Regions from separate parts of the Streptomyces sp. CA-135486 genome, predicted to be linked through region 1. Evidence: predicted binding sites of a transcription regulator. Region 1 holds the regulator's gene; the other holds the start of a gene.

What was found. The regulator HspR, encoded in region 1, represses chaperone genes until heat shock. The targets are predictions, from matches to a motif close to TTGAGNNNNNNNNNCTCAA.
Region 2: a site for HspR is predicted at 8,680-8,698, ahead of lon (endopeptidase La). Genes of this name have one in related genera too.

What each region holds. Positions count from the first base shown of each region.
Region 1 covers NZ_JBNJMM010000002.1:276,283-286,822, reverse strand. The annotation lists gene ACQEVG_RS20365 (helix-turn-helix transcriptional regulator) at 148-1,131, shown strand; gene ACQEVG_RS20360 (GAP family protein) at 1,495-2,130, shown strand; gene ACQEVG_RS20355 (heat shock protein transcriptional repressor HspR) at 2,249-2,701, opposite strand; gene dnaJ (molecular chaperone DnaJ) at 2,703-3,887, opposite strand; gene grpE (nucleotide exchange factor GrpE) at 3,964-4,608, opposite strand; gene dnaK (molecular chaperone DnaK) at 4,605-6,455, opposite strand; gene ACQEVG_RS20335 (sugar transferase) at 6,729-7,256, shown strand; gene ACQEVG_RS20330 (heterodisulfide reductase-related iron-sulfur binding cluster) at 7,386-9,653, shown strand; gene ACQEVG_RS20325 (FG-GAP repeat domain-containing protein) at 9,938-10,540, shown strand, end outside.
Region 2 covers NZ_JBNJMM010000002.1:1,457,588-1,468,127, reverse strand. The annotation lists gene ACQEVG_RS26105 (MarR family winged helix-turn-helix transcriptional regulator) at 1-159, opposite strand, end outside; gene ACQEVG_RS26100 (pentapeptide repeat-containing protein) at 326-1,150, opposite strand; gene ACQEVG_RS26095 (M4 family metallopeptidase) at 1,214-4,018, opposite strand; gene ACQEVG_RS26090 (helix-turn-helix domain-containing protein) at 4,204-5,211, shown strand; gene ACQEVG_RS26085 (trypsin-like serine peptidase) at 5,238-6,155, shown strand; gene lon (endopeptidase La) at 6,228-8,657, opposite strand; gene ACQEVG_RS26075 (protealysin inhibitor emfourin) at 8,850-9,383, shown strand; gene ACQEVG_RS26070 (rhomboid-like protein) at 9,339-10,163, opposite strand; gene ACQEVG_RS26065 (spermidine synthase) at 10,465-10,540, shown strand, end outside.

The sequences.
Region 1 (10,540 bases):
AGCACGTAGCGTCCTAGACATGGGTGATCTCCACCTCTTTTGATCATTCCTCCTCCCCCGCGCATAAGACGATGTCTCACTCCGAACGCTTGCACCAGCGACGGCAGGCATCATGTTCCTGTAATGCAGGAGCCTGAGGGGGTGCATATGCCATCTAATGAGGGCGAAACGGGACACCCTCACGCAGACGGTGAGCTGTGCGAGGCGGGGAAAATTCTTTACATCACCGCACTGCGCACCGGGCGAATAGCCCGGTCAGAGGCAGAACCCACACCCTGCCTCTTCGATCTCGCCCTGCTGCTTCCGGATCCCGACGACGCTCAGTGGCTCCGGCCTGTCCCGCCAACCACTGCGCTGACACAGCTGATACACCCCATTGAGCGGGAGATCCAAGAGCGTCGACGACGAACTGTCGCTCTGACCGATGCACTTGAGCCATTCATGGCGTTCACCGCTCAGAACTCCACCGTCCCACAGGGGATTACCGTCCTCGAGGGCCTCAACCGCATCAACACAACCCTTGACCAGGTCACCGCAGATTGCACCGAGGAGCTTCTCACGGTGCAGCCCGGGAGCGGGCGGCAGCCGCACATCCTGGAGAAGGCGCTGCGCCGCGTGGAGCCGCTGATCGACCGCGGCGTCCGCATGCGCACGCTCTACCAGCACACGGCCCGCCACCACCCGGCAACGCTGGCCTACATGGAGAAGGTCGGCCCGTCCGGCGTGGAGGTGCGCACGCTGGAGGAGATCATCGACCGGCTGATCATCATCGACCGGAAAGTGGCGTTCATTCCGGCGAGCAGCGACCGTTTGTCCGCCCTGGAGTTGCGGCACAAGGGCATCGTCGAGTATCTCGTCGGCGTCTTCGAGCAGTTCTGGCTGCACGGCATCCCGTGGGAGGAGCCGATCTCGTACGGCCCGGACCTGGACGGCATCACAGGCGTCCAGCGCTCCATCGCCAAGCTCCTGGTCGAGGGCCATGTGGACGAGGCCATCGCCCGCCGGCTGGGGATGAATGTGCGCACCTGCCGCGCCCATATCGCCAAGCTCGGCTCTTCGCTGGGCAGTGGCAGCCGGACCCAACTGGGCTATCTGATCGCCCAGTCGGGGGTGCTGGAGCACGAGTCCTGAGCTCCGCGCAGACGACCTGATTCCACCGCCCCGGCGTCCGCCGACACGCCGGGGCAGCGGCTGCCGCCTCGGGTCCGTGTCACCCGGAAGGACGCGTCGCCGGGAGATTCATTCACTCCCTGCTCAAATGGCACATCTCTCACCCTCTGGGCAGCCTTGAAGGACTACGCAGCGTCCGGTGTGCAGGCACGGGACGACCGAAGGGCAGGAGGAGTGCGATGGCGCGGGAGCAGCGTGGGCGAACCGGCGACGCTCTCGGCGTCCGGGACCACCCGTGAGGCGCTGCGCCCGGAGGGCTGACAAGCCGAGGAGAGGATCCCGCACCGGGTGCGGCGGCGTACGGCCCGGCACCGGCGGTCGAGCATGGACCTGAGGATCCTTCCGCTCGCCTTCACCATGATGGTGGGGCCGCAGATCATGTCGGCGATCATCTTCGTCACCGCGCCGAGAGCGGTCCGGTCGTCACTGGCGTTCCTTGCGGGTATCGCCCTCGCGACCACCACCGGGGTGGCCGTCATGCGGGGTGTCGCCGCGCTCCTGGGCAAGGCCGTCGACACGGGCCATCCGTCCGACAAGGGCTCGGCCGGGCACATCATTCAGTACGTACTCATCGGCCTGCTGGTGTTCGCAGCGGCGAAGAACTGGCTGGGGCGCAAGACGGCCGAGCCGCCGAAGTGGCTGAACTCCTTGATGACGGCCGGGCCGAGGAAGGCGTTCACCGTCGGCGTGCTGCTGATTCTGCTGATGCCCTCCGACCTCATGGTCCTGCTGACCGTCGGGATTCATCTGCAGCAGCACCACGCCAACCTGGGCGAGGCGCTGGGCTTCATCGGGCTGACGGTCCTCATCGCGGCATTGCCCCTACTGGCGCTCCTGCTGTTCGGCAAGAAGGCAGCGCGCGTCATGCCGAGGGTGCGCGAGTGGATGAACACCCACAGCTGGCTCATCAGCATCATCGCCTGCGGGATCTTCATCGCCCTCATCCTCTCCGAAGGCTGACCGATCCCCACAAGGGACAGACAAACCGATCCCCGCAGAGGCCGAAGGGACAGACGAGGGGCGGACATCAGGGGCCGGAACAGAACATCTCCGGCCCCGTCAGCCCCGCAGTCCTGTCCTATTCAGACCGCTTGGGCCGCCAGACCACCAGCGCGCTCGCCTGCTGCACATCCTGGTACGGCACCAGATCGCGCCGGTAGGACGCGTGCACCTGGGCCTCGCGCTGCTGCATCGCCGCCGCCGCTCCCTCGACCGCCGACGACAGCTCCGCCACCCGCTGCTGAAGCGCCGCGACCTGGTTCTCCAGTTCGATGATGCGCTTGATTCCGGCCAGGTTGATGCCCTCGTCCTGCGACAACTGCTGGACGGTGCGCAGCAGTTCGATGTCGCGCGCGGAGTAGCGCCGGCCCCGTCCCGCGGTGCGGTCGGGGGATACCAGACCCAGCCTGTCGTACTGCCGAAGCGTCTGCGGATGCAGGCCGGAGAGCTGAGCCGCCACCGAGATGACGTACACCGGCGACTCTTCGGTCAGTTCGTAGGGATTGCGGCTGCGTCCGGTTCGGCCATCCATCTCATGCTCCCTTCGCGGCCTGGAACAGCTCGGCCCGCGGGTCCTCGGCCGCGGTGGCTTCGCGGTAGGCCTCCAGCGCTTCCTTCGCCTTCTCAGTGAGCTCCGTGGGTACGGCGACCTCGACGGTGACCAGCAGGTCCCCGCGGGTGCCGTCCTTGCGGACCGCGCCCTTGCCGCGGGCACGCATCGTACGGCCGTTGGGCGTACCGGCCGGCAGCTTCAGCGTGACCGGCGGACCGCCCAGGGTCGGCACCTTCACCTCGCCGCCGAGCGCCGCCTCCGCGTAGGTGACGGGCACGGTGACGGTGAGATTGTCGCCCTTGCGGCCGAAGACGGGGTGGGCGTCGACATGCACGACGACATACAAGTCGCCCGCCGGGCCGCCCCGTTCGCCCGGGGCACCCTTGCCGCGCAGCCGGATCCGCTGGCTGTCGGAGACACCCGCGGGGATGCGGACCTGCATGGTCCTGGACGAGCGGGCGCGCCCGCTGCCCTTGCAGACCTCGCAGGGGTCCTGCGCGATCAGACCGCGGCCCTTGCAGTCCACGCACGGGTCGGTGAGCGAGAAGGAGCCGCTGCCGCCGCGCGAGACCTGGCCGGTGCCGAGACAGGTCGGGCACACCCGAGGCGTACCGTTTCTGTCGCCGGTGCCCGAACAGGCCTTGCACGCAGCGGAGCTGGACATTCGCAGCGGGACCGTGGCCCCTTCGATCGCCTCGGTGAAGCTGAGCGTCACCTCGGACTCGATGTCCTGGCCGCGCCGCGGCTGGGTACGCGTACCCGGGCCGGCGCCACGGTTGAACAGTCCGCCGAACACATCGCCGAGACCGCCGCCGAAACCACCCGCGCCACCCTGCGTACCGCCGGCCTGGCCGCCCCCGAAGAGGTCGCCCAGGTCGAAGTTGAAGGAGCCGCCGGGGCCGCCGGGACCGGCACGGAAGCCGCCGTTGCCGAAGAGGGCGCGGGCCTCGTCGTACTCCTTGCGCCGCTTGGGGTCACCGAGGATGTCGTTCGCCTCGGAGATCTCCTTGAACCGCTCTTCGGCCTTGGCGTCGCCCTTGTTGGCGTCCGGGTGGAACTCGCGGGCGAGCTTCCGGTACGCCTTCTTGATCTCGGCCTCGGTGGCGTCCTTGGGGACGCCGAGAACCTTGTAGTAGTCCTTCTCGACGAAGTCCTTCGTGCTCATCGACATCCCTCCTCTCGGACAATCCTTGCGTCAGCCCGTAGGGTGCCTGCCCCGGCTCCGCGCGCGCGGAACCAGGTCACGCACCCTCCTCCGGGCCACCGCTCTCCTCGTCGTTCGCCGTCTCTTCCTTCGGGGCCGCGCCCGGCTGGGGCTCGGCCACCGCGACCCGCGCGGGGCGGATGGTCCGCTCGCCGATGCGATACCCCGGCTGAAGGACCGCGACGCACGTGGTCTCGGTGACATCCGGTGCGTACGAGTGCATCAGGGCTTCGTGGATCGTCGGGTCGAAGGGCTCGCCCTCCTTGCCGAACTGCTGCAGGCCCATCTTGGCGGCCGCGGTCTCCAGGGACTCGGCCACCGACTTGAACCCGCCCACCAGCTCCCCGTGGTCACGGGCGCGACCGATGTCGTCGAGCACGGGCAGGAGCTCGGTCAGCAGATTCGCCGTGGCGATCTCCTTGACCGTGATCCGGTCGCGCTCCACCCGACGTCGGTAGTTCTGGTACTCGGCCTGGAGCCGCTGGAGGTCCGCCGTGCGCTCGTTGAGCGCCGTACGGATCTGGTCCAGCTGAGCCGTCAGACCGGCGAGCTTGGCTGCGTCCCCTGCCGGGGCCGCCGGGCCCTCCTTCGTGGAGGACTCGGCGGACTCGGCGGCGTCGTCAGAGGTGGCGCCGGAGGGGACGTCGGGCTTCTCCTCGAAGCCCGGGGTCTCCTCGGTCACGCTGCACCACCCTTGGCGTCCTTCTCGTCGTCCACGATCTCGGCGTCCACGACGTCCTCCGCGTTGTCCGCGGACTGGGCCTGCTCGCCGGCCGGGGCCTCGGCGCCGTCGGGCGTGGCGTTGGCGTACATCGCCTGGCCGAGCTTCTGGCTGACCGCCGCGAGCTTCTCGGTGGCCGTGCGGATCTCGGCGGTGTCCTCGCCCTTGAGCTTCTCCTTCAGCTCGCCGACCGCGGTCTCGACCTCGGTCTTCACCTCGCCGGGAACCTTGTCCTCGTTGTCCTTGAGGAACTTCTCGGTCTGGTAGACGAGCTGCTCGCCCTGGTTGCGGGACTCCGCGGCCTCACGGCGGCGGTGGTCCTCGTCCGCGTACTGCTCGGCCTCCTGGCGCATCCGGTCGACCTCGTCCTTCGGCAGCGAGGAGCCGCCGGTGACGGTCATCTTCTGCTCCTTGCCCGTGCCGAGGTCCTTCGCGGTCACGTGCATGATGCCGTTGGCGTCGATGTCGAAGGCGACCTCGATCTGCGGGACCCCGCGGGGGCCGAGCGGCAGACCGGTCAGCTCGAACATCCCGAGCTTCTTGTTGTACGCCGCGATCTCGCGCTCGCCCTGGTAGACCTGGATCTGCACGGACGGCTGGTTGTCCTCGGCCGTGGTGAAGATCTCGGACCGCTTGGTCGGGATCGTGGTGTTGCGCTCGATGAGCTTGGTCATGATGCCGCCCTTGGTCTCGATACCGAGGGACAGCGGGGTCACGTCGAGGAGCAGGACGTCCTTGACCTCACCCTTGAGGACACCGGCCTGGAGGGCCGCGCCGATGGCGACGACCTCGTCCGGGTTCACACCCTTGTTGGCGTCCTTGCCGCCGGTCAGCTCCTTGACGAGCTCGGCGACGGCGGGCATGCGGGTGGAGCCGCCGACCAGAACCACGTGGTCGATCTCGGACAGCTGGATGCCGGCGTCCTTGATGACGTTGTGGAACGGGGTCTTGCAGCGCTCCAGGAGGTCCGCGGTGAGCTGCTGGAACTGGGCGCGCGTGAGCTTCTCGTCCAGGTGCAGCGGGCCCTCGGCGGAGGCCGTGATGTACGGCAGGTTGATCGTGGTCTCGGTCGAGGACGACAGCTCGATCTTCGCCTTCTCCGCGGCCTCGCGGAGACGCTGGAGAGCCATCTTGTCCTTGGACAGGTCCACGCCGTGTCCGTTGGCGAACTGCTTCACCAGGTAGTCGACGACACGCTGGTCCCAGTCGTCACCACCGAGGTGGTTGTCGCCGTTGGTGGCCTTCACCTCGACGACGCCGTCGCCGATCTCCAGCAGCGAGACGTCGAAGGTGCCGCCACCGAGGTCGAAGACGAGAATCGTCTGGTCGTCCTTGTCGAGGCCGTAGGCCAGGGCGGCCGCAGTCGGCTCGTTGACAATGCGCAGGACGTTCAGACCGGCGATCTCACCGGCCTCCTTGGTGGCCTGGCGCTCGGAGTCGTTGAAGTACGCCGGGACGGTGATCACCGCGTCGGTGACCTTCTCGCCGAGGTAGGACTCCGCGTCGCGCTTCAGCTTCTGCAGGATGAAGGCGCTCATCTGCTGCGGGTTGAAGGTCTTCCCGTCGAGCTCGATCTTCCAGTCGGTGCCCATGTGGCGCTTGACCGACCGGATGGTCCTGTCGACGTTGGTGACCGCCTGACGCTTCGCCACCTCGCCGACCAGCACCTCACCGTTCTTCGCGAAGGCGACGACGGACGGCGTGGTCCTGGCACCCTCGGCGTTGGTGATGACGGTGGGCTCGCCGCCCTCCAGAACGCTGACGACGGAGTTAGTCGTGCCCAGGTCGATGCCGACCGCACGTGCCATTTCAATTCCTCCAGCAGACTGACTTGAGTGGATCTGGCTCAAGGATGCACGACCGAGTCCAGGGCGTCAACGGAGCTGAGTCTACCCCGCTCAACTTTTATCCAGCACTTACCTGCACCCTGCCCTCCGGACACCACCCCGGACCTGGGCCGAACCTGCTACGCACGCGTGGCGCAACGGTCGGCAGCGGCGTCCGTCTGAGAGAGTCATAGCCGCAAAAAACGGTCAATGAATGACAGCCGTGACGAAGGTCGCGACGAAGGGCGTGCGTCCATGCCTGCAAAGCGAGCCGTCGACCTGACGGGCAGTCTGGTCCTGCTGCTGCTCCTGTCCCCCCTGCTGCTCGCCCTCACGGCCGCCGTCGCGGCCACCACCCGGGGCTCGGTCCTGACCCACCGGGAGCGGACGGGCCTCGGCGGATCCAGGTTTGCGATACTGACCTTCCGTACGACACCGGTCTCACCCGTCGGGCGGCTGCTGCGCCGCCACTTCCTGGACCAGCTGCCGCAGCTGATCAATGTGGTGCGTGGCGAGATGTCGCTCGTGGGCCCTCGCCCACTGCCACCCGAGGACCCCGAGGAAGCCGGCTGCGCGGGCCGCGCCCGGCTCGGCGTACGCCCCGGGATGACCGGCCTGTGGCAGATCAGCGGCCGTTCGGAGCTGCCCTGGGAGGAGATGGCGGTACTCGATCTGCACTATGTCGAGCAACACTGGCTGGGACTGGACCTACTTATCCTGGCCCGCACCCTCCCTACGGCCGCGGCCGGACGCCGGGCGCCCTGTCCGGTCAGGCTTGCCTGAGCGACACAGATCACCGGCCGCGCGGCTACAGTGCGGCGGAATAAGTGGGTACTCTCAGCACGGACTACCTAAGTTACCGCTTAGTAGTCTGGACAGATTGCCCACCCTCGCAGGCCCGAGGAGCCCGAAATGCAACTCGCCGCGATCATCGTGTCGCTGGTGCTGACCGTGGTCGGCGTTGCGCTCATCGCCCGAGCCGTCGCGCAGATCTACCGGTTCGTGAAGCTCGGTCAGCCGGTGCCCGCGGGCAGCCGCACCGACAACCCGAAGGCACGCACGATCACCCTGGTCAAGGAATTCCTTGGCCACACCCGCATGAACCGGTGGGGGATCGTGGGCTTTGCCCACTGGTTCGTCGCGATCGGCTTCCTCACTCTGCCACCGACGCTTGTGCAGGCGTTCGGCCAGCTCTTCCAGGCCGACTGGGTGCTGCCAGTCCTCGGCGGCTTCCTGCCGTTCGAGCTGTACATCGAGTTCATCGGCCTGATGACCGTCGTCGGCATCGTCGTCCTGATGGCGATCCGCCTGCTGAACCTGCCCTCACGGGCCGGCCGCAAGTCGCGTTTCGCCGGCTCCAAGGCCTGGCAGGCGTACTTCGTCGAGTACATCATCCTCACGATCGGCCTGGCGATCCTCGCCCTGCGCGGTCTCGAGGGCGCGATCCACCACGTGGACCACTACGAGGCGGCGTACTTCGTCTCGTATCCCCTGGTCCTGGCCTTCAAGGGCCTGAGCGTGCCCACCCTGCAGTCGCTGATCTACTTCGTCGCGATGATCAAGATCAGCACGTCGTTCATCTGGGCGATCACGGTCGCGCTCAACACCAACATGGGTGTCGCCTGGCACCGCTTCCTCGGCTTCCCGAACATCTGGTTCAAGCGCAACGCGGACGGGTCGACCGCCCTCGGCGCGCTGCAGCCGATGACCTCGGGCGGCAAGGAGATCGACTTCGAGGACCCGGGCGAGGACGACGTCTTCGGTGTCTCCCAGGTCGAGCAGTTCTCCTGGAAGGGCATCCTCGACTTCTCCACGTGCACCGAGTGCGGTCGCTGCCAGTCGCAGTGCCCGGCCTGGAACACCGGAAAGCCCCTCTCCCCCAAGCTTCTGATCATGTCGCTGCGTGACCACGCGCACGCCAAGGCCCCGTATCTGCTGGCCGGCGGCGGCAAGACGATGGAGGGCGAGGAGAAGGCGTCCGAGGAGCAGCTGGCCGGTGTCCCGGCGGCGGCCCTCGCGGAGGCCGAGCGCCCGCTGATCGGGACGCTCGAGGAGAACGGCGTCATCGACCCGGACGTGCTGTGGTCCTGCACCACTTGTGGTGCGTGCGTCGAGCAGTGCCCGGTCGACATCGAGCACATCGACCACATCGTCGACATGCGCCGCTACCAGGTGATGATCGAGTCCGCGTTCCCGTCCGAGGCGGGCACGATGCTCAAGAACCTGGAGAAGAAGGGCAACCCCTGGGGTCTGGCCAAGAAGCAGCGCGTGGAGTGGACCAAGGAGGTCGACTTCGAGGTCCCGATCGTCGGCAAGGACGTCGAGGACCTGTCCGAGGTCGACTACCTGTACTGGGTCGGCTGCGCGGGCGCGCTGGAGGACCGGGCCAAGAAGACCACCAAGGCCTTCGCGGAGCTGCTGCACATCGCGGGCGTGAAGTTCGCGATCATGGGCGGCGAGGAGAAGTGCACCGGTGACTCGCCGCGGCGCCTGGGCAACGAGCCGCTGTTCCAGCAGCTCGGCCAGGAGAACGTGGCCATGCTGAACATGGCCTTCGGCGAGGACGACGAGGACGAGTCCACGAAGAAGCCGAAGTCGGCGAAGAAGATCGTCGCGACCTGCCCGCACTGCTTCAACACGATCGCGAACGAATACCCGCAGTTGGGCGGCGAGTTCGAGGTCATCCACCACACGCAGCTGCTGCAACACCTCATCGACGAGGGCAAGCTGATCCCGGTCACGCCGGTCGAGGGTCTGATCACGTATCACGACCCCTGCTACCTGGGCCGCCACAACAAGGTCTACACGCCGCCGCGCGAGATCATGTCGGCCGTCCCCGGTCTGCGTCAGCAGGAGATGCACCGCCACAAGGAGCGGGGCTTCTGCTGCGGCGCCGGCGGCGCGCGCATGTGGATGGAGGAGCGGATCGGCAAGCGCATCAACACCGAGCGGGTCGACGAAGCCCTGTCGCTCAACCCCGACATCGTCTCGACGGCCTGCCCGTTCTGCCTCGTCATGCTCACGGACTCCGTGAACGGCAAGAAGAACGACGGCAAGGCCAAGGAGTCGCTCCAGGTCGTCGACGTCGCGCAGCTGCTGCTCGACTCGGTGAAGACGCCGGCCGACCCGGCGGACGACGAGGAGCCCGCGGACGCGCCGGAACCGGAGCCGGTGAAGTAGTCCGTACGTACGCGGAAGCGGCCGGATCTGCCTCGGGGGCAGGTCCGGCCGTCTTCGTCTGCCGCCGGTGCGAAGGGCGCGCACGCAGTGCTCTCTACGGGTGCACTGCTCGGCGGGGCGGGGCACGGAAGGCGATCCCCCGAATAACCATTGGCCAGCGATTGCGCCGGATCCATTGCCCTGCCGGGACTGCCGGACGAGCATCGAGGGGCGACTGAGCAGACGGAGCACGGGCGAGACGGACGGGACGGGTAGTGCGGACACGGCGGACAGGGCGGATACGGATGAGGGCGACGGCAGCGGTGGCCATCGGCGTGGCCGGCGCCTGCGTGGTGCTGCTCGCGGGCTGCACGAGCCACCCCGCACCCGACGACCGGCCCGCCGCCAAGAACGGCGACATCGCCCCGCTGTCCGGCCGGGCCACCGCCCTGCCCGTCCCCCGCGGCAAGGGCAGCCGCGTGCCTGCCGACTTCAACGGCGACGGCCACCGCGACCTCGTGGTGAACGACCTGGTCAAGGCACCCCGGGACACCCACGGCGACGACGCGGGCATCGGCGTCGTCTACGGCACCGGGAGCCCCCGCGCCCTCGACCCGGCCGTACGCCGCCTCCTCACCCCGCGGGCCAACGCCGCCCCGGTCGACGGCACCCTCCCTGCCGCCTTCGACGCGGCGGCCGCCTGCGACCTCGACAAGGACGGCTTCTCCGATCTGATCGTGGCCACCGACCCGCCCTACAACGGCATCGGCCGGCCCCCCGTACCGCTCCAGCTGCTCTTCGGCTCCCCGTCCGGCCTGGGCGGCAAGGCGGTCGTCCTGCGCATCCCCGAGAAGGCCCGCTACGGCAACGACTGGCCCGACCACCCCGTCTGCGGCGACTTCGACGGC
Region 2 (10,540 bases), 1.2 Mb from region 1:
AGGCTCCAGCTCGGGGTGGACCTCGCGTGCCATCTCGCCCGAGGACGCCCGCGCCCGGCGCAGAAAGACCGCCAACTCCCGTTCCAGGGCGAGGAATTCCTGGTCCACACCGCTCCCGCCCTTGGGGTCCGCTTCACTCCCCGTACCGCTTTCGTGCACGTCAGCACCCCTCGCGCGCTTTCCGGAACCTGAAGGTTTCTTCCCGCGGCACCCATCGCCGCAGCTCGGCCAGTATTTCGCAGGCGTAGACCAACGGCGCGCTCGACCGCGTCGCGGCGCTCGCCAACGGCTGAGCGCAGACCAGTGCCCGTCCCGTGCCCGCTGGTTACAACCAGTGCGCGGGACGGGTCAGCCCGGCCGGCAGCCTCGTGGCCGCGTCCCCCTTCGCCGCATTGAGCTGCGGCTGGGTGAGGAAGATGCTGCCGGTCAGATCCGCACCCGAAAGATCCGCGTCCCTGAGGTCGGCCCCGATGAGGTCGGCGAGACGCAGATCGGCGCCCGCCAGATCCGCGGCGATGAGATACGCGCCCCGCAGACTGGCGCCCCTGAGGTCGGCGCCCCTGAGCCTCGCCCCGACCAGGTCCGCCCCCCTGCGGTCCTTCTTCTTGCGTCCCGCTCCGGCCCGGACCAGTTCGCTCGTACCGAGCAGCAGCACATTGACGTCCTGCCGGTGCGAAGCCACATCAAGCTTTTCCAGCTCCTCCGGGCCCAGCCCGGTGAGCCGCTCGGTCTTCTCCAGCAGTACCTGGAGCTCGCCGTGCAGCGAGGAGGCCTGGCGCAGCTTCACCGCCTCGGTCAGATACCAGAGCAGCTCGTGCAGCTGCCGTACGACGGGGAACACCGCGAACATCTGCTGCGCGCTCTGGGGCACCTGCCGCCAGTCCCGGCCGCCGAAGGTGATCTGGGAGACCTTCTGTCCGGCGCCGAAACAGTCGTAGACCGTGCAGCCCGGAAAGCCACTCTGCCGCAGCCGGGTGTGGATGCCGCAGCGGAAGTCCGTCCTCAGATGGGGGCACGGCTCCCCGGCGTCCTTGTTGATCGCGAAGTCCGCCGACGCCGCGAACGGCAGCGCGGCACAGCACAGCCCGAAGCAGCTCCCGCAGTCGCCCTTGAGGGCCCCGCCTTCGGGTTTCGCGGTCTCGGTGTCCATCGGTCTATTGTGGCGGACCCCCGGCGCACGGGCGCCGGGGGTCCGTCTCTCAACTGCCGGGCGTCAGCCGCACAGGCCCGCCGGACGCTCCCGGGTGACCAGATCGGTCCAGCCCGTCGTGCCGTCGATCCAGACCACCTGCCGGCCGGAGACCGCGGCCGGGGAGAGCTGCTCGCCGCGGTTGCAGGAGACCCGCTCCTGGCGCGAGCCGTCGGTGGTCAGCTGCCACAGCTTCGGCAGCGACTCATTGCCGAACACGACCTCGGGCTTCGCGCCGTTCACGGTGACCGCGGCGTCGGAGGCGGTGAGGTCGAAGGCCAGCAGCGCGGCCGGCTTGCTCTCGGAGCTGATGTCCACCGTGTCGGTGCCGTCCAGGCTTGAGCGGCGCACGGCCATCTGCCCCTCGTCGTTCAGATTCTCGTCCACCAGCCAGAAGGCGTGCGTGGAGTTGATTCCGGTCTGGCCGAGGATCTGCGGCTCGCCGAGCTGCTGCGCGAGGGCGGACTTGCCGGTCGTGAGGTCAGAGACCTCGACGCCCAGCTTGTACTCCTCCCCGACCGGATACAGCTTGGCGTAGGCGAGCTTCCCGTTCTTGATCGACGGGAGCGCGGTGAGGATCTCCCAGCCCGCGCCGTCCACGAAGGTGGGCGTGCGGTCGCCCGGGCGCAGATAGCCCACGTGCCGGTCGCCGAAGATCCCGAAGCTCTCGAAGACGACGACGCCGTTCTCCACCCGCAGGCCGCCGACGTCGGTGGTCGAGGTGTAGAGCTTCTTGATCGGACCGCCCGCGAGCGGACGGGACAGGATGTCGAGGCTGGTCGTGCCGTACGCCGCCCAGACGACCGTCTTGCCGTCGGTCGCCGGGTACACGTGGTAGCGCCCGTCATTGGGGCTGATCAGCTTCGGCGCCCCCTTGCCGTCCGTACGGCCCGCGTACACGGAGTACGGCTCCGAGCCGTCGTCGTTGGACTGGGAGGTGGTCCACCAGCCGCCGCCCGCCTGGGCGCCGGTGCCGGTCGTGTTGACCTTGCCGAGGAGCTGGTCGGAGTCGACGCCGAGGGCGTCCTCCCAGCCGGGGACGATGCCGTGGGCGTTGAAGGAGCGCTTCACCGCGCCCAGTTCGCCGGCGCTGACGCCGAGGTCCTTGGCCGCCGCGAGCACGGCGTTGCGGCCGTCCGTGAAGCCGTCGAGCGGCGTCATGTACTCGGAGAGCGCCTTGTACACGATGCGGTCGGCGAGCTGCCCGCCCACGTCCTGGCGCAGGTCCCACAGTGCGCCGGAGAAGATGGTGGAGTTGAGGTGCACGCCGCCGTTGTCGGCGGAGAAGGTGACCCCGAGGAAGTTCTTCGAGGTGCTCGCGCCGTCGTTGAGGTTGCGGAAGGCGCAGTCGCGCGGCTTGGTCGTACGGCAGAGGTCCTCGCCGATCAGACCGGCGTCCGGGTCGTCCATGGAGACGCCGGAGGCGGCGGTGTCGATCGCATTGCCGAAGTAGTCGGCGAGCGCCTCGTTGAGCGCCCCGGACTGGCCGGCGTAGACGAGGTTGGCGGTGCTCTCGACGACGCCGTGCGTCATCTCGTGGCCCACCACGTCGAGGTCGGCGGAGAGCGGCTTGTACTCCTCGTCGCCACTGCCGTAGACCATCTTCTGGCCGTCCCAGAAAGCGTTGACGTACGGACCGCCGAAGTAGGTCACGCCGACCAGGGAATTGATGGTCATGCCGCGGCCGTCCAGGCTGTCGCGGGCATGGTTCTTGCGGTAGTAGTCGTAGACCTTCCCGGCCGCCCAGTGGGCGTCCACCGCGCCGGACTCGGTGGCGTCCTTGCCGAATTCCTTGCCGGGGCCGCTGAACTCCTTCAGCCCGGCGGGCCAGGCGCCCGCCACCTCGCTGACGTCGCGGTCGCGGGCGTCCCAGGTGGTGAGGGTGTTCTTGCTGGTGTCCGCCATCCGCGAGTGGTCGGACATCACATACGTGTTGGCGGCGGGGAGGTAGAGGTCGAGGTCCACCTTCGCGCTGTCGAGCTTCACGCCGCTGCCTGTGACGAGGGTGCCGGGGTCGGCCGCGGCCGCGCGGGCGCTCCCCGTGGGGGCCGCCTTCGCGGTGCCGCCGGACGCCGCGTTCGGCGCCGCCGTCAGCGTCTTGATGCCGCTGAACTGCAGCACCGGGTACCCGGCGCGGGCGTCGATGTAGACCTGCTGCAGCACCGGTTCGCCGGTGCTGGGGTTCGTGCCGCGTACGGTCACGTGGTGGGCGAGTACGCCCTCGCCGCGCGGGATCACCACGAGGCCGCCGGTGGTGGCGGTGAGCGCGGCCGCCTTGGCGGACCTGGCCCCCTTGGCGCGTATCGCGTCGGCCTTGCTCAGCGTCTTGCCGCCGAGGCGTCTGGCGGTCGCCGCGAGGGCGCGGCGCTCCGCGGTCTCCTTGCTGACCGTCGCCTTCGTGTCCGTCTTCAGGCCGGTGAAGTACTTGCCGGAGGTGCCGGTGACGACACGCTTGCCGCCCTTGGTCTCCATCCGGACGACGTACTGGCCGCCGAACACCGGGATGCCGTGGTGCTTCTGCTGCAGCCGCACGGTCTCTTCCGAGCCATGTTTGACGGTCCCCAGCGGCGCGAGGTCGCGCCGCGCGTCGGCGATCTTGTAGCGGCTCTCCTTGGCGGCGAGATGGCTGCGGGCCGCGTCGGCGGGACTGGCCTTGGCGTCCGCCGCCTCCCGGATTCCGTCGACGAGCAACGGGGTGGCCGTCTCGGCCCCCGGAATGACGTCGGCGGGCGGTGCGGCGGCCGGCGGGGTGACCGCCTGCGCCGGTACCGCGGTGAGCAACAGCCCGGCGACGCCTAGCAGAGTGGCGAGACCGGTCCCCCTGGTCATGCCCGATCTCTGTGTGCTTGTTCTGGCCTTGCGCACAGTTCGTACCCCTCCCACGTGCTGGTCAAGCCGTAAAGGTGGTCATGGCCATGCAACCGGCGAGGCGCCAACCGATCAATGTGGTCGGCGTGTTGACAAGTGGACACGCACACTTGTGTGGCCCGTGAAGAGGGAGTGAGAATCCGAGGATGACCGAGGGGGAATTGCACACCCTTGGCCTGGGGGAGGCCGAGGAACGCACCTATGAGGCACTGCTCAAGGAACGGGCCGCCGGGGCGGAGGAGTTGGCGCGGCTGCTCGGGCTGCCGAGGGAACGGCTCGACCTGCTGCTCGGCCGGCTGGTCGAACACGGCCTCGCGCTGCCGGCGGTCGGGGACGGGCTGCCGCATCCGGCCGCGCCCGCAGCCGCGATCCGTACGCTCATCCACCGCCGTCAGGCCGAACTGCATTTACGCTCCGCTGAGTTGGAACGATTACGGATGACCGCGGACCAGCTGGCGGGTCGGCTGATGTCCGGGTCACCCAGCGCGCCCGAGTGCGGTATCGAGGTGGTGACGGGCCCGCGGGCGATCGGCGAGCGCGCGGAGTATCTCCTGGCGTCGGCTGAGCGGGAGGTGGCGATCCTGGACCGCCCGCCGTATGTGAAGGGGCCGCGGGGTGACGACAGTTCCCGCACGCCGGGGCTGGACATCGAGGCGCTCCTCGACCGGGGCGTGGAGGTACGGACCGTCCTGGACCGGGACGGGCTCGCCCATCCCGGGCGGATGCGCTCGGTGACTGTCCTGGTCGAACAGGGCCTGCGGGCACGGGTGGCGACCGCGATCCCCACCAAACTGATCGCCGTGGACCGGCGGATCACCCTGCTCCCGCCGACGGACGCGGCGGACCCCAGGGCCACCGCGCTGGTGATAGGCGACGGGCTGCTGCGCAACGCGCTGCTGCCGTTGTTCGAAACGGTCTGGGACCGGGCGACCCCACTCGGCGGCACGGGCGGGGCGTGCGCCGCGGTCCCGAAGGCGCAGAAGGAACTGCTGGGGCTGCTGGCCGCGGGCCTGAAGGACGAGGCAATCGCCCGCCGTCTGGGCGTCCATGTTCATACCGCCCGCCGGCGGATCAGCAGTCTGCTGGAGACACTGGGCGCGGAGACCCGCTTCCAGGCGGGAGCGCAGGCGACGTTGAGGGGCTGGCTGGACTGAGAGCCATGAAGCGGCAAGATGTCCGAATGACGTGGCACAGCCGTACGAGCACGACAACCACGACGCCCGCTGCGCGGGGCACGGGCCGGCGCGCAGGAAGAGCCGTCTGCGCAGGAGGCAGACGCGCGCGTCCGTTCCTGCTCGTCCTGCTGCTCGGGCTGACCCTGAACTCCTGTGCCGGGCCCGCGTCCTCCGCCGCGCTGCCCAGGGCCACCAAGTCCGGCGAGTCCGCTGCGCGCGCCGCCGCGCCCGAGCCGCGGTCGTCGGCGGTCCCCTTCGCCGGGGCCTCCTCCGTCGGCGTGCTCATCGACTCGCAGGGCGAGCACTTCTGTACCGCCAGCGTCGTCAGCAGCTCCAAGGGCAACATCATCGCCACCGCCGCGCACTGTCTCCAGGACGCCGGTGGCGATCCCGCCTACGAGCCGGGCGAGCTGGAGTTCGCGCCCGGGTTCACGGGCCAGGGCAAGGGGAGGTATCCGTACGGACGCTGGAAGGTCGGCTCCGTACACCTCGACGAGCGCTGGACCGAGGACGCCGAGGACGCAGATGCCGCCGACTACGCGTTCCTGACCCTGGCGCCGGACGCCAGGGGACGTCAGGTGCAGCAGGTCGTCGGCGCCGCCACCCCCGACTGGTCGTCGGCCCCCGACCGGCGGGTCACGGTCGTCGGCTACCCCAACAAGCAGCACAACCCCGGCAACCGCCCCATCGCCTGCACCACCGACACCCGCCCCGACCCGGATCTGCCCCGGATGCTGCTCATGGAGTGCGCGGGCTTCTGGGAGGGCACCAGCGGCGGCCCCTGGCTGGCGGACTACCGGGACGCCAAGCACCAGGGCCGGCTCATCGGCGTACTGAGCGGCGGCGACACCGACAGCGAGTCGACGGCCGCCCTCTTCGACGACCGCACCCGCGAGGTGTACGAGGAGGCCGCGGGGTCGTAGCGCGAAGGGCCCGGCGGCGGGCGTGCCGCCGGGCCCTTCGGCCGGAGATCGGGCCGGGGAACAGACCGGGGATCAGGCCGCGGCCGTCACCGGCATCTCGGCCGGCGAGAGCGCGATCTCCAGCACCTGCCGGACATCGGTCACCGGGTGGACCTCCAGCTTGTCCAGGATCTCGGCCGGGACATCGTCCAGGTCCGGCTCGTTCCGCTTGGGGATCACGACCGTCGTGATCCCGGCCCGGTGCGCGGCGAGGAGCTTCTGCTTCAGACCGCCGATCGGCAGCACCCGCCCGGTCAGCGACACCTCACCCGTCATCGCCACATCCGTACGCACCTGGCGTCCGGAAAGCAGCGACGCCAGCGCCGACGTCATGGTGATGCCCGCGCTCGGGCCGTCCTTCGGCACCGCGCCCGCCGGGAAGTGGATGTGCACGCCCCGGTCCTTCAGATCGGCCACGGGCAGCTCCAGTTCGGCGCCGTGCGAGCGGAGGAAGGAGAGCGCGATCTGTGCGGACTCCTTCATCACATCGCCGAGCTGACCGGTGAGCGTCAGCCCCGCCGCGCCCGTCTCCGGGTCGGCCAGCGACGCCTCGACGAACAGCACGTCGCCGCCCGCGCCGGTGACCGCGAGACCGGTGGCCACACCGGGCACGGCGGTCCGCCGCTCGGCCGGGTCCTGCGCGGACTCGGGCACATGGTGCGGCCGTCCGATGAGCGCCCGCAGATCGGTGTCGGCGATGGTGAACGGCAGCTCGCGCTCGCCGAGTTCGTGCTGTGCCGCCACCTTGCGCAGCAGCCGGGCCACCGAACGCTCCAGGTTACGGACGCCCGCCTCCCGCGTGTACTCGCCCGCGAGCTTGCGCAGCGCCGAGACCTCCAGGACGACCTCGCCGGGCTCCAGACCCGCCCGCTCCAGCTGGCGCGGCAGCAGGTGGTCCCGCGCGATGACGACCTTCTCGTCCTCGGTGTAGCCGTCGAGCCTGACCAGCTCCATCCGGTCGAGCAGAGCCTCCGGGATGGCTTCGAGGACGTTCGCCGTGGCCAGGAACACCACGTCGGACAGGTCGAGTTCGACCTCCAGATAGTGGTCGCGGAAGGTGTGGTTCTGCGCCGGGTCCAGCACTTCGAGCAGGGCGGCCGCCGGGTCGCCCCGGAAGTCGGAGCCGACCTTGTCGATCTCGTCGAGCAGGACGACCGGGTTCATCGAACCGGCCTCCTTGATCGCCCGGACGATACGGCCGGGCAGCGCCCCGACGTACGTACGCCGGTGCCCGCGGATCTCCGCCTCGTCCCGTACGCCGCCGAGCGCGACCCGGACGAACTTCCGCCCCATCGCGTGCGCGACCGACTCGCCGAGCGAGGTCTTGCCGACTCCCGGCGGGCCGACGAGCGCCAGAACCGCGCCCCCGCGCCGCCCGCCGACCACGCCGAGCCCCCGGTCGGCTCGCCGCTTGCGCACCGCCAGGTATTCGGTGATCCGTTCCTTCACGTCCTGCAGGCCCGCGTGCTCGGCGTCCAGGATCGACCTGGCGCCCTGGATGTCGTACCCGGCCCCGCTGTCATCGGTTCGCTCGTTCCACGGCAGTTCGAGGACGGTGTCCAGCCAGGTGCGGATCCAGGAGCCCTCGGGGTTCTGGTCGCTGGACCGCTCCAGCTTCTCGACCTCCTTGAGGGCGGCTTCGCGCACCTTCTCGGGCAGGTCGGCGGCCTCGACGCGGGCGCGGTAGTCGTCGGACTCGTCCGCTGCGTCGGTGGCCCCGCCGTTGAGCTCGCGCAGCTCCTTGCGTACGGCTTCGAGCTGGCGGCGCAGCAGGAATTCGCGCTGCTGCTTGTCGACGCCTTCCTGGACGTCCTTGGCGATGGACTCGGCGACGTCCTGCTCGGCGAGGTGCTCGCGCAGCTGCTCGGTGGCGAGCTTCAGCCGGGCCACCGGGTCGGCGGTCTCCAGCAGTTCGATCTTCTGGGCGGTGGTCAGGAACGGTGAGTAGCCGGCGTTGTCCGCGAGCTGCGAGACGTCGTCGATCTGCTGGACGCGGTCCACGACCTGCCAGGCGCCGCGTTTCTTCAGCCAGTCGGTGGCCAGCGCCTTGTACTCCTTGACCAGGTCGGTGAGCTGGCCGGGCAGCGGGTCGGGCACGCTCTCCTCTATACGGGAGCCTTCGACCCACAGAGCGGCGCCCGGGCCTGTGGTGCCGGCGCCGATCTTCACCCGGCCGCGGCCACGGATGAGCGCGCCGGGGTCGCCGTCGGAGAGCCGGCCGACCTGCTCGACGGTGCCCAGCACGCCGATCCCCGGGTAGTTCCCGTCGACGCGCGGAACAAGCAGGACGGTGGGCTTGCTTGCACCACTTGACCGGGCGGCGGCCTGAGCAGCCTCCACCGCGGCTCGTACGTCGGTGTCGGACAGGTCGAGCGGCACCACCATTCCGGGCAGCACGACCTCGTCGTCGAGCGGCAGCACGGGCAGTGTGAGCGGCGTGAACGCGGAGGACTCAGCAGCCATGATCTCCCCTTAGGCAGTGAAGTTGAGCTGTACGGACTCAATGCACGAGGGGGGCGAGATGTTCCCGGGGTGCCGTTCGCTCTCAGCGATCAAGGATCGCGCCCGGCTCGTGCGCAAAGCTCGGCGGCAGCTCCAGGGCCCGCTCACCGGAATAGTCCGCGATCCGGCGGCCTGATCCCACATGCTGGGGCCATGAGCCGTAAGCGTGTGCGACGACGGATGACGACGGCGGGCGTGGTGCTGGCCCTTGCGCTCGCGGCAGGGTGCGGGGCCCCCGCGGAGGGCGACGGTGTCGATGACGGCGGGGCCGCGCCGCGAACGTCCTCGCCGAGCTCACCGTCGCCGGGCGCGGCGTCGCCGTCAGGCCCACCCTCGCCGTCGGCCTCCACCTCGCCCGTCCCGGCGCGGACGCTGGTCGAGATGACCGTCACCGGCGGCTTCGCCGGCGTCAACGACCGCCTCGTCGTCCAGAACGACGGCACATACAAGACGTACAAGAAAGCCGGACCCGGCCGCTCCGGGCGGATGTCGCCCGCCGAGCTGGCCGCCCTGCGCCGGGCCCTGGAGAAGGCGGACTTCGCCCATCTCCCCCGCGAGGCCACCGGAAGCCCCGTCGCGGACGGCTTCACCTACCGGATCACGTACGAGGGCCACACCGTGACCACCGACGAGACGGCGCGGCTACCCGCCCTGCGGGAGGTATTCGCCGCGCTGCCGGACCACTGACGCGCGTTCCTGGACGACTGACCCGCGCTCCCGGGCCCAGCGGCGCACCAGCGGCCAGCAAGCGATCCCGGACAGCAGGGCAAGCGGGTGGCCCCACACGGTGAGCGGATCCTCGAAGGCCACCGCGTCCTGGACGAGCATCAGGAAGACAAAACCGAGCAGCGTCCCGCGCGGCACGGGGCGGAGCAGTCCGGCCAGCGCGCCGATGCTCGCCATCAGGCCGAAGCTGATGCCGTAGTCGAGGCGGTGCAGCGAGCTGGCGGGCAGATGCCCGGTCACCACCCACACCGCGACGGGCACCTCGGTGGCCAGCGTCGCCGCGACATGGCCCGCCAGGAAGACCCCGGCGGTGCGCCAGCCGCCGATGCGGCGTTCCAGCGCGGTGAGTACGAAAAGGAAGGCGACCGCGTACGGGGACGCCAGGCCGCCTGCCACCCACAGTGCGCTCGCGCCGAGAACGAGCAGCGGCGTATCCGCCAAATGGGCGACATCGGTACTGGAGCCATGCAGCAGCGAGGAGACGGTTGCGGGATCGCCGTGCTCCGCGTAGAGCGAGGTGACGATCAGCACGAGGATGTAGCAGAAGGTGAACGGCGTCCCGGTCGGCGTGGGCAGCAGGTGGAGCGCCCGCCGCCAGAGCGGCAGCCGTAGGCACGGGGCAGGCAGGGGCCTGGGCGGCAGCGCGGGCATCGCCACCCGCGTCGGCGCCGAGCGCTGGGCCGGTATGCCGCCCAGCAGCTCCTTGCCCGTGGCCGGATCGCGTGTCGTCAGCTGGTCCACGCGTGAGGCCCCTCTCGTCAAGCCCCCGAACGATCCCCCACCCAACGCGATCACCATCCCCCTCGTCTATGACGTGCGCCACACGAGGCAACCCGGGCAGCATCCCGGGCGTCGTGGCCACGTCAGACTGCGCCGACCAGCTGTGCGGCGGCTGTGAGACGGCTGTGCGGAAGCCCATGAACCGGCCCCCGACCGGCCGGATCGGGCGCAGCCCCCGCGCCCCGAGAACGCTCAAACCATTTGTCCCGCTCGCCCCGCCCCGCGACCATGGCCACCTACCCGTCCCAGGAGGTCACCGCCGATGCCCCCGCACACCGATACCGCCCCCGTCACCCTCGACCGCCGCGAGGGCCCCCACGGCGAGGTCGTGCTGCGGC